DNA from 2 places in the Nocardia sp. NPDC049526 genome. Region 1 is predicted to be linked to the other one. Evidence: riboswitches for the same ligand, from Rfam matches in the RefSeq annotation. Region 1 holds a riboswitch; the other holds the start of a gene.

Evidence for each region. Region 1 has a riboswitch for S-adenosylmethionine ahead of ACIBW7_RS27270 (amino acid ABC transporter permease). Riboswitches for the same ligand answer to the same signal wherever they lie in the genome.
Region 2: another riboswitch for S-adenosylmethionine. It lies ahead of ACIBW7_RS04520 (aminotransferase class V-fold PLP-dependent enzyme); the one in region 1 lies ahead of ACIBW7_RS27270 (amino acid ABC transporter permease).

Annotation. Positions count from the first base shown of each region.
Region 1 is NZ_JBITMA010000009.1:122,979-128,741, forward strand. Features, by position in the region: gene ACIBW7_RS27260 (glycosyltransferase) at 1-741, shown strand, start outside; gene ACIBW7_RS27265 (hypothetical protein) at 819-1,532, opposite strand; SAM riboswitch class I at 1,865-1,958, shown strand; gene ACIBW7_RS27270 (amino acid ABC transporter permease) at 1,968-2,963, shown strand; gene ACIBW7_RS27275 (amino acid ABC transporter ATP-binding protein) at 2,960-3,745, shown strand; gene ACIBW7_RS27280 (ABC transporter substrate-binding protein) at 3,765-4,739, shown strand; gene ACIBW7_RS27285 (LLM class flavin-dependent oxidoreductase) at 4,744-5,763, shown strand, end outside.
Region 2 is NZ_JBITMA010000001.1:1,032,395-1,038,157, reverse strand. Features, by position in the region: gene ACIBW7_RS04535 (hypothetical protein) at 1-863, opposite strand, end outside; gene ACIBW7_RS04530 (hypothetical protein) at 868-1,212, opposite strand; gene ACIBW7_RS04525 (YbaB/EbfC family nucleoid-associated protein) at 1,216-1,728, opposite strand; gene ACIBW7_RS04520 (aminotransferase class V-fold PLP-dependent enzyme) at 1,984-3,306, opposite strand; SAM riboswitch class IV at 3,352-3,465, opposite strand; gene ACIBW7_RS04515 (LysE family translocator) at 3,579-4,214, shown strand; gene ACIBW7_RS04510 (DHA2 family efflux MFS transporter permease subunit) at 4,259-5,686, opposite strand.

The DNA of each region.
Region 1 (5,763 bases):
GCCGATGTGCGACTGGCGCCGAATGCGATCGCCGCGGCGACCGCCGAATTGCGCCGCAGCCGAGCCGCATTGTTGTCACCGTGGCCGTACCAGGTGACCGAATCGCTGGCCGAGGCGCTGGTGCAGCCGCTGCTGTGCTGGTCGTGGGCGACGAGCCTGCCGATCACCGCCGCCAATCGCAGCCTGCGCCCCTCGACAGCCGTGGCCTGCGGCCAGTTCTTGGTGTTCGACGCCACCGCCTACCACGCCATCGGCGGGCATGCCGCGGTCGCCGCGAGCCCGACCGAGGACCTGGATATTGCTCGCGCACTCCGTCGCTCGGGTCGCCGGACCGCGCTGGTCGCGGCAGGGCGGGCGGCGAGCACCCGAATGTATCGTGGCGCAGCCGAACTGGAGATCGGTTACAACCGCTGGCTGTGGTCCGCCTACGGCGGCACGACAATCGGCGGTGCGGCAGTGGGAGCTGTTGCGACACTGGCCTACTGGGCGCCCCCACTGGCCGCGATCGGCGGCCGAGGCTCCGTACGCACCGCCGGTCTCATCGGCTACGGCGCCGCGGTCGCCAGCCGCCTGCTCGCGCGCTCACTGGAACGCGGCACCACGACCCGCACGGACGCCCTTGCGGCCCTGGCACATCCGATCTCCATCGACGCCTACCTCCGGCTCTGGACCCGCTCCCGCCGCGCCCACCGCACCGGCACATTGACCTGGAAGACCCGCCCCCTCGCGCCCAACCGCTGATCAAGATCAGGTGGAATCTGTGGCAGCATCACCCGAGAAGACCCGCCACCAGTTCCACCTGATCTTGATCGGACCGCTCAGCGCACCGAGGTGAGTCCTATGGTCGGGAGGAAGAAGCAGGACTTGGTGCCGTTGTCCACGGTGCCGAAGACTGCGGCGAGTACAGTGCCGGATCCGGTGTCGACCGGAACCGCGCGCACCCCACCGACCGGGAATACGGCGACGAAGTCTTGGATGGCGCGTTCGGCCAGTGGCCTTACCTCGGCGGGGATTTCGGCGGGCACCATCGTGCGGACCACATCGGACATCGATCCCATGGCGGTGATGCCGCTGCGGCCGTTGGCCAGGTTGACCCAGGCGACGTTCATGCCCGAAGCATTCGTGCCGTCCGGGCCGAGGCCGTAGGGGACGAAGGTGAACATGACTTGGCCCGCCTTGACGGCGCTCGGGTCGAGTCCCGGAATGGCCACCGTGGTTTTGGGCCACGGCCCCGGGACTGCGCCCGCAACCGCGGGAACCAGACCGAGGCTGCCGGTGTCGGAGCAGAACGGCGCGACCGCCGGGTAGAGGAACGGGTCGATGCCCAACGTGCGCAGCGCCTCTACGACGGCTCGATAACCGGCGAACAGATCACCGGGTGCGGCCTGGGCGGGGGGTGCGGTCGCGGCCGGAACGGCTGGTGCGGGCATCGGCGCCGGACCCGCGGCGGCGATGCCGGGGACGGCGAGAGTCAGCGCGGCCGTACCGGTCGCGATGGCGGTTAGCGTGGTCAGACGGCGCAGCAGGGTCACGGCAGACCTCCTCATCGTCGGGCACGAATCGAGGTCCGAGAGTACTCCGGCAAACCTTCGCAACAGCGTCTATTCCGGCGGTCGACACATTCGCGCCGCGCGTTCCGATGGGCCGCCGCGGCGATCCGAAGGTGGGAAATTCGGACGAAGAGCACACGGAAAACCGGGTCCGAAATGCCACGATCCACTGCTCGACCGGGACAATAGTGCCTGCTCACGACCACACAAACAAGGTCTGCGCTCACGCTGATTCGTACCCTTGTGCCGGACTTCGCCTGCTTCGCATGATATTTCGGCTAGGCCCATTGACCGACCCGTGCTCGGCGTCGGACACACCATCCAGAGCGACCGAGAGACCTGGCTCGTCGACGTCGCAGCAACCCCCCGGTCACCGGGTGCGGGTGCTTCCGCCGGGAACGATGGAGGAACCGAAATATGAGCGCGTCCGTCGCATCCGATACTCCGGTATCGGATGTCCCGATACCGGCTGCACCCACCGCCACCGTAGGCACTACCGGCGCACCGGCGATCGCCAAGTCCTGGCACCCGTGGCGCTGGGTCATCAGCGCCATCGCGCTCGTGCTACTCGCGCAGTTCGTCCACGGACTGGCCACCAATCCGGGCTGGGATTGGTCGACATTCGCCAAGTACTTCACCGCGAAATCGGTGCTGTCGGCGCTGAAGGTCACCCTGGAGCTGACCCTGTGGGGCACGGCGCTGGGATTCCTGATCGGTACGGCATTGGCGATCGCCCGACTGTCGAATAATCCGGTGCTGCGGGTGATCTCGTGGGTCTATATCTGGGCGTTCCGCTCGATTCCGCTGATCGTGCAGCTGCTGTTCTGGTTCAACATCGCCTACCTGTACCACAAGCTCTCGCTCGGAATCCCGTTCGGCCCTTCCTTTCTCACCTTCGAGGTGAACGGGGTGATCAGCGGATTCACCGCGGCCGTCATCGGACTCGCATTGCATCAGGCGGCGTATGCGGCCGAGATCATCCGGGCCGGGTATATCTCGGTCGATCCTGGGCAGCTGGAAGCAGCCGCGGCACTGGGTATTCCGCGGGTACGGCAGTTCCGTACGGTCATCGTCCCGCAGGCCATGCGCTCGATCCTGCCGAATGCGACCAATGAAGTGATCAGCCTGTTCAAGGGCACCTCGATCGTGTCGGTCATGGCGATCGCGGAACTCTTCTACCAGGTCCAGGTGATCTACGGCCGCAACGGCCGGGTGGTGCCGCTGCTCATGGTGGCCACCGTCTGGTACATCGTGCTGACCACGATTCTGTCGGTGGTGCAGTTCTATATCGAACGCCACTACGCCAAGGGCGCGCACCGCACGCCCCCGCCGACACCGGTGCAGAAGGTCTGGCGCAGGCTGCGCGAAATCGCCGAAGCCGGTTCCGCCGCACCGCGCGGAGCGACCCGATGAGCGCACCGGTAGAAGTGGGCCGGGCTCCTGCGGTCGAGGTGCGCGGCGTGCGAAAGTCCTACGGCGGCACCGAGGTACTTGCCGGCATCGACCTGACCGTACGGGCCGGTGAAGTCGTCACCGTGATCGGACCGTCCGGCTCCGGCAAGTCGACGCTGCTTCGGGTGGTCAACCATCTGGAGTCGCTGGATGCGGGCACCGTGCACATCGACGGCGAACTGATCGGATATCGGCTGCGTCGTAATAAGTTGCATGCGCTATCGGACCGCGACGTGCGCAAACAGCGATCGCATATCGGCTTCGTCTTCCAGCAGTTCAATCTCTTCCCGCATCTGACGGTGCTCGACAATGTCACGCTCGCACCGATTTCCGCGCAGCGTCGGCCGCGTACGGAAATCGAGGCCGAGGCACGCCAATTGCTCGAGCGGGTCGGCATCGGCGAGCTGACCGACGCCTATCCGCGGCGGCTGTCCGGCGGACAACAGCAGCGCGTGGCCATCGCACGCGCATTGGCGCTGCGACCGCCGGTGATCCTCTTCGACGAACCCACCTCCGCGCTGGATCCGGAACTCGTCGGCGAAGTCCTCGATGTGATCCGCGATCTCGCCGACGGCGGGACCGCGCTGGTGATCGTCACCCACGAAATCGGCTTCGCCCGTGAGGTCGCCGACACCGTCGTATTCCTCGACGGCGGCGTGATCGTCGAACAAGGTCCGCCCGCCGCCGTACTCGACAACCCGCAACACCCGCGCACCCGCGCATTTCTGTCCCGAGTCCGCTGAGCGCGGTGCGCGCTCCCCGATGAACAGGTATCCGATGAAGCTCTCTGCCCTGGTCGGCTTGGCCGCCACGGTCGCCTTGCTGGCCACCGGCTGCGGCACCGATCCGGACGCGGAAAACTCCGCGCAGCCCGCCGGTTCGCTCACCTTCGACCTCTCCCCCGGCCAGTCCGGCCGGATCCACGCGCCCAAGGTCGATGCCATTGCCGCCGAACTGCCGCAGGCCATTCGCGACCGCGGCACACTGGTCGTCACCGGATCCGGCGGTGCCGCACCGCCATTGCGGTTCTACGCCACCGACGATAAGACCATCGTCGGGTCCGAAATCGATTTCGCCTCGCTCATCGCGGACGTCCTCGGGCTGAAACTCGTCGCGCAGGTGGCCGACTGGTCGCAGAACTTCGTGCGGGTCGACTCCGGCGAGGCCGATGTCTTCATCTCCAACGTCACCGTGACCGAGGAGCGCAAGGAGAAGTACGACTTCGCGACTTACCGCAATGACACCGTCGCGCTGGAGATCCCGAAGCAGAGCACGCTCGATTACAAGGATCGTAAGAGTCTGGCGGGCAAGCGGATCGGCGTCGGCAGCGGCACCAATCAGGAGCAGCTGCTGGTGAAGTGGAACGAGCAGAATATCGCCGAGGGCCTGGCCCCGATCGATATCGCCTACTTCCAGCAGGTCACCGACTATTACCTGGCGCTGGCCTCGCAACGTTTGGACGGCTACATCGGCCCGAACCCGTCCGCGATCTACCACAGCACCACCGCGAATCAGACCCGTATCGTCGCGACCTTCTCCGGCGCCGGTGACGCATTGCAAGGCGAGATCGGTGTGCTCACCAAGAAGGACAACGGGCTGATCGGCCCCATCAACAAGGCCATCAACAACGCCATCCAGACCGGCACCTACCAGCAGGTAATCGATCGCTGGGGATTGAAGACCGAGACCGTGCCGAGTTCGCGGATCAATCCGCCCGGCCTACCGAAGAAGTCGTGATCGCATGAAGTTCCTGCTCTTCACCCTCGTCTCCCGGGTACCGGATCCGAATACCGGTCGGTTACCCGAGACCAGGGAGCGACTCCTCGATGTCATCGGCCAAGCCCGCACCGCCGAGGAACTCGGCTACGACGGGTTCGCCGTCGGCGAGCGGCACGAGGATCCGTTCCTCTCGGCCGCACCGCCGGTGATCCTGTCCCATATCGCCGCGGTCACCTCGCGGATCAGTCTGTTCACCGCCGTCACCACGCTGAGTCTGTTGGATCCGGTGCGCGCGTTCGAGGACTATTCGACGCTGGACAATCTCTCCGGCGGCCGCCTCGAACTGATCATCGGCAAGGGCAACGGCGCGGCCCAGGCGAAGTTGTACCACGTCACCACCGAGGACCAGTGGGATCGCAATCGCGAAGGCTACGAACTGTTCCGGGCGCTGTGGGACAGCGACACCGTGACCTGGTCGGGCCGATTCCGTCCGGAACTGGTCGAGGCCAAGGCGTTACCGCGCCCCTGGCAGCCGCGGATCCGCATCTGGCATGGCAGCGCCACCAGCCGCGATTCGGTGGAACTCGCCGCGCGTCACGGTGACCCGCTGTTCTCCGCGAATGTCACCAATCCGATCGAACCGTATGCCGAACTGGTGCGCCACTATCGGGAGCGCTGGGAGCACTACGGGCACGATCCGGCCGACGCCCTGGTGGGCGCGGGCACCGCGGGATTTCATGTGGCGCGCACGTCACAGCAGGCCCTCGATGTCTATCGCCCGCTCTTCGAGGCTCGACTGGCATTGGCGCGCAAGCTCGGGCTGCCCATCGTCTTCGAGACGCTCGACGATTTCGTCGCGCGCAGTTCGGCGCTGGTCGGCAGCCCGGAGCAGGTGATCGACAAGGTTGGTCGTCAGCACGAGGCCTTCGGGCACGAGGTGATCCACCTGTCTGCCGAACGCGACGGCCGCACCGAATCGCAACATCGCGCCGGCCTCGAACTCTTCCAGGCCGAGGTCGCACCCGAACTACGCCGACGCATT
Region 2 (5,763 bases), on a different contig from region 1:
GTCGACGTACCGGCGGTGAAGGTCGTACCCCCGGGCGACGGACTCACATACGGTGCGTGCTGCGTGGTTGTCGTATCCGACTCGTTCTTGCTGCCCGAGGTTTCGGTCTGTTCCGAACCGTCGTACAGCGCTTTGTAATTGCGCGCCGGTCCGAACGCTGTGGTGGTGAGCTGCTCGGCCAACTTCTTCGTATCGGTGCTATTGAACCCGAGTTTGTTCAGCGCGCCCTGGATGGCCCCATCCAGTGCCCCACGCTCACCCGATTCGACCAGCCTGTCGATGTCGTAACCGTCGCGAGTACCCATCTCGATCCCGATGGTCTGTCGCAGGAATTCCTTTGCGGTACTTGTCAATGCGCCGGTCGCCGCCTTGATCACCGTCTGGGTGAGGATCTGCTGGATCAGCTTGCGCAGCGCCTGCGTGATGGCGGTGCGGATCGCGACCTGCATCGCCGCCGCCTCGGCGGTACTCGCGCCGAGGGTCGGCACCGCCGCCGCGGCGGCTGCCGCCAACTGGATGGCGGTGTAGATCAGCATCGAGATGATGTACAGCTTGATGGCCAGAATCAGCGATGCATAGATGCGCAGCGCCAGGGCGATATCGCGGAGCAGATCGGTGAGCGTTTCGACCGCCTGCATCGTCTTCTGCCGATAGCGCTCGATCGCGTCGTGGGTCTCGCCCTCGATATGGCCAAGTGCCTCTTGGAATTTGGTATCGATCTTGCCGGAGTACTTCTCCAGCGTATTCGCCATCTTCTCGGCCTTATTGCCCAAACTGAACAGCTTGGTCTCATCCGCCTTCGGCCAGCGATAGACGACAACCGCCGCCACCGGCTCCAGCGCCGATGGTATCTGCAGCCCCATGCGGCTACCCCTTGCCGTTCTCGTCGAGCAGGCCGGTGATCTTCTCGACGGCCGACTCGAAGTCCCCATCGGTCGTCGTCACGGCGTCCGCGACAGCGGTGAAACGCTTTTGGATGGAACCGAGCAGGCTGGTCACACCGTCGAGCATCTCGGTCGCATCTTCGGTCGGGCCGAGGAAGTTCTGCAGGAATGCCTGTCCGAATTCGTCATCGCCGATGCCGTCGCCGTCCGCGCTCAGCGCGCTTGTGAATTCCGCTACCTCGGTGGCGAATTCGGTGCCCAGCGAACCAATTTCGGTCGCAATCGAACGGAACTGTTCCGGATCGATGCGGAAGTTGCTGTTGCCCATGACCTACCAGCCCTTCCAGTGCGGGCCCTCGTCGTCCGGATCCTCGTCCAGCCGCCGCGGGAACTGCGCCTCCAGCTCCGGTTCGGGCTCCGGCGGAGGCGGCGGCAGGATATTTCCGTCGGGCCGGGCGATCGTCGGCAGTTCGCCGAACGGATCCTCGGGCAGCCCGACCTCGGATACCGCCGCCAGCACCGGCGCCAGGCGCGCGTCGAGCTGTTCCTTGGCGGCCCGGGCCGCGGCCTGCGCCGCCTCGGTCATCGCCGCACCGAGGCGCTCCGGATTCGAGCGCTTGAACGCCTCCGGCGCCACCCACACATCCAGCGGAATGCCCGCCGAATTCGCCGTCACCCGAATCAGCTGATCCTGGGACCAGCCCTGCACCGTCAGGTTGGCCAGCTCGGATTTCGCCGCGCCGAACTGCTCTAGCTGCCGCTCGTAGACATCGGTCATCTGGTCGACTCGGCCGCGCATCCCGTCCGTCCAGGACTGGAGCGCGTCCCGCTCTGCCGAATTCATTCAGCCGCCTTTCCGTTCCCCCGCCCCGGCCGGACGAGTGTCATCACCTTTCTAGACGTAAGGGCCGGAGCGGCGGTTCCGCGGTGCCGCAAATTATTTGGTGAATTCTTCGGAGCGAAGTCTGCACACCCGGGTGGATCGTGCCGACCTGGCTGATTCGAAATCCCTGGCGGGGTCCCGCGCTTGTTCGTCCGCCGCGCATGGATTCATCTGGTCATCGGACCGCATCGGCCCAATGCCACGCCGCGGCTCCGATCAGCCGATCGAGCAGGGCGCGGCACCGTTGCCGGAGTCGAGGCGGGCGAAGGGACGGGTCTCGGGTGTCGGGTTCCAAAGTCCGTCAGTACTGGCGTAATTCCACGACGCACCCGTGTCGACCAGGGTGGCGATGGCCTCGACCAGCCGATCCACATCGGCGGAGCTGGTGCCGAGGCCGATGCTGGCACGCAGCGCACCGTCCAGGCCGAGCCGCTCGAGCAGCGGGTGGGCGCAGAAGCGGCCGTCGCGAATGCCGATGCCGTGTTCGGCGGAGAGATAGGCCGCGACGTGTCCGGGGACGAATCCGTCCAGCGTGAAGGCGACAATGCCGACGGTGTCGGGGCTGTCGTCCCAGATGCGCAGCAGGTTGACGCCCGGAATCGCGGACAGCCCGGCACGCAGGCGATCGGCGAGCAGTCGCTCATGCGCGGCAAGGGTTTTCGGATCGATCGCGCACAGCGCGTCACATGCGGCGGCGAGTGCGGCCGCGCCCAGCACATTCGGCGAACCGGCCTCGTGACGCTGTGGTGCCGATGCCCATTCCGCGCTGGTAGTGGTGACCTCGCGGACCGCCCCGCCGCCCGCCAGATACGGTTCGGCGGCATCGAGCCAATCCCGGCGTCCGACAAGCACTCCCGCGCCGAACGGTGCGTAGAGCTTGTGGCCGGAAAAGGCGAGGTAGTCGATTCCGGTGGCGCGCAGGCTGATTCGACGATGCGGTGCCAGTTGCGCGGCATCGACCAGGATCCGCGCACCGCACTGGTGCGCGATGGTGGCCAGGCGCTCGAGTGGCAGCACCTCACCGGTCACATTCGACGCGCCGGTGACCGCGAGCAATGCCGCCGGCCTACTGCACAATTCGGCGATCAGCTGGCGGATCGTCTCCTCGACGGTCGCCGCGGCCTTGACGACGCGACGACCGTGCCGGGTCCAGGGCAGGAAGTTCGCATGATGTTCGATATCCAGCACCACGGTGTCGCCGGGCACACAGGCGGCGAGCAGATTCAGCGAATCGGTGGTGTTGCGGGTGAACACCACCACCTGGTCGTCGGCGGCGTCGAGGAAGCGGGTGACCGAGCCGCGCGCGGCCTCGTAGCACTCGGTGGAGATCCGCGAGGCGTAACCGGCACCGCGGTGCACGCTCGCGTAGAACGGCAGCAGCTGCTGCACGCGGTCGGTGACCTGCGCCAATGCCGGTGCGCTAGCGGCGTAGTCGAAGTTCGCGTAGGTGGTCGTTCCGCCCTGTACGAGCGGCACCTGGAGGTCGTCGCCGGAAACCCGGGCGAGGGCGGCACAGCTCTGCTCAACTACAGCGGTCATCACAAATCCCATCGGCTGTGGGACCCGAAATCAGGTGATCATCCGAGTCCGCGCTTGCCGCACCCGGTCGGGCTGCGGCCCGGTCGTCACCCGGAGCACCCCGCCGCGGAGGAGGGTTGCCGACCAGCTAGCCGGGGCTTGACGCTGGTACTCATGACCTGAACCGAGATTGGCAGATGCCACACCGTCCTGTCAACCGAATCATTTCTGCATACACATGCAGTCGAATAAATAACCTTGCAATGCCGAGCGATGTGCGATCTGATCGAGAGGTGACGCTTTCCCTGCTGCTCAGCTTTATCGGCCTGTGCATTCTGCTGTCGATCACGCCCGGCCCGGATTCGTTCCTGGTGCTGCGTTTCTCGATCGTGGACGCGCGACCCGGTATCGCCGCGGCGATCGGCTCGGCATTGGGCGGGATCGTGTGGGCGGTGGTGGTCGCAGCGGGCGTCGCCGCCCTGCTGGAACAGTCCGCGACGGCCTACCGGACGCTCAAGGTCGTCGGCGGAATCTACTTGGTGTACTTGGGAATTCGGGCGCTGATCGATCACCGCAAGCAGCGCGGGGCGGGCACCGCCGCGGCGTCCGGACAGTCGGCCGCGCAGGCTCCCGCCTCGATCCGCTCGGCATTCGCCGCAGGTCTGGTGTCGTGCATGTTCAACCCGAAGGTCGGGCTGTTCTACCTGGCGGTTCTGCCGCAATTCCTCACCGATGTCACCTTTCTGAACACCCTCGCCCTCGGCGCCATCGAATGCTCCATTGCCGCCGTCGAGATGATCCTGCTCGCCGTGCTGGCGTCACGAGCGGTTGCGATGTTGCGCCGCCCACAGGTTCGCGATCGGCTCGAACAGATCAGCGCGGCCATTCTCGCCGCGCTCGGCATCGGCACGGCCGCTTCTGCCGCGTGATCCGTCATGCGCCTGGCCGGCCGCCGCCGACCAGGCGCACGGCGTCACTGGTTCAGCTGAATCTCCTTGCGCCACAGCAATAGTGACGCGATAAATGAGATGACCGACGCGACCGTGAGCCACCAGAACGCTTGCCGGAACCCGGCATCCACCGACAATCCCGCAGCGGCCCCGCGATACAGCACCACCGCGAGCAATGCCGCGCCGATCGACCCGCCGACCCGCTGCAGAATATTCACCAACGATGCCGCATCCGGCAGCTGCTCGGGCCGTGCCGCGGCATAGGCCGCAGCGATGATCGGCACCCCGGTCAATCCGGTGGCCACGCCGCGGATCAACAGAAGTGCCTGCACGACAACGGGATTCATCGAAGCATCGCCGAGCGCGAATGGCACGGTGACCGCGGCCGTCACCGCACTGCCGACCACCGCGATCACTCCCCCGCCGTACCGATCGGTCAACCGGCCGCCGACGGGCAGCGCGATGATGCCACCGATCCCGAAGGACATGAGCAGCAAACCCGTCGCGATGAGACCGTCGCGATGCAGTACTTGAAAGTACAACGGCAACAACAGCATTGCTCCGAACAGTGACGCACCGGCGAAAAAGTTCGCCACATTCGCCGTCGCGAATACCGGATGCCGGAAGAGTCCGACATCGAGCAGACTCCCGCCACCACCGCGCACCGACCGCACCACGAACAGCCCGAGCGCCAGCACCCCGACCACCACCGACACCCACACCGTCGGCGCGGAAACGCCACCGCGACTGCCGAATTCACCCAGTCCATAGACCAGCGCCGACAGCCCCACCGCGATCAATGCGAATCCGGTGGCATCGAATCGACCGCCGTTGCCCGTCGCCTGCGCCCGCGGTAACAACCGACGCCCCAGGACGAACGCCACCAGCCCGAACGGGATATTGATCAGGAACAACCACTCCCAATCCAGATTCGCCAGCATGACGCCGCCGATGGTCGGTCCGATCGCGGGCGCGGCGACCACCGCGATGCCGACGACACTCATCACCCGCCCCAACCGATGCGGACCCGCGACCTGCCCGAGCAGCGTCTGCCCGGCGGGCACCAATAGCCCCGCGGCCAGACCCTGCGCGATCCGAAAACCGATGAGCCAGCCGATATTCGGCGCCAGCGCACACAGTCCGGAGGTCACCGTGAATCCGGCGAGCGCGGTCAACCAGACCCGGTCCATTCCGAATTGCCGGCCGAGCCAACCGCACAGCGGCAGCGTGACGGCGAGTGCGAGCAGATACCCGCTCGCGATCCACTGGGCACTGTCCAGTGCCGCACCGAGATCCGTCGCGATGGAATTCAGCCCGATATTCACCAGCGACGTGTCCAACATGCTCATGACGGCGCCGAAGACCACCACACCGGCCACTCGCCAGACCCGCGCGGGAATGGGTTCGAGTGCGGGCGCGGTGGCGGCGACGGCCGTTCGAGTATCCGACATGGATCCTCCGCTATTTGTAGACAACCTAGATTGCGGAGATTATCAACAATCTAGCTCATCAACAATAGATACAATTA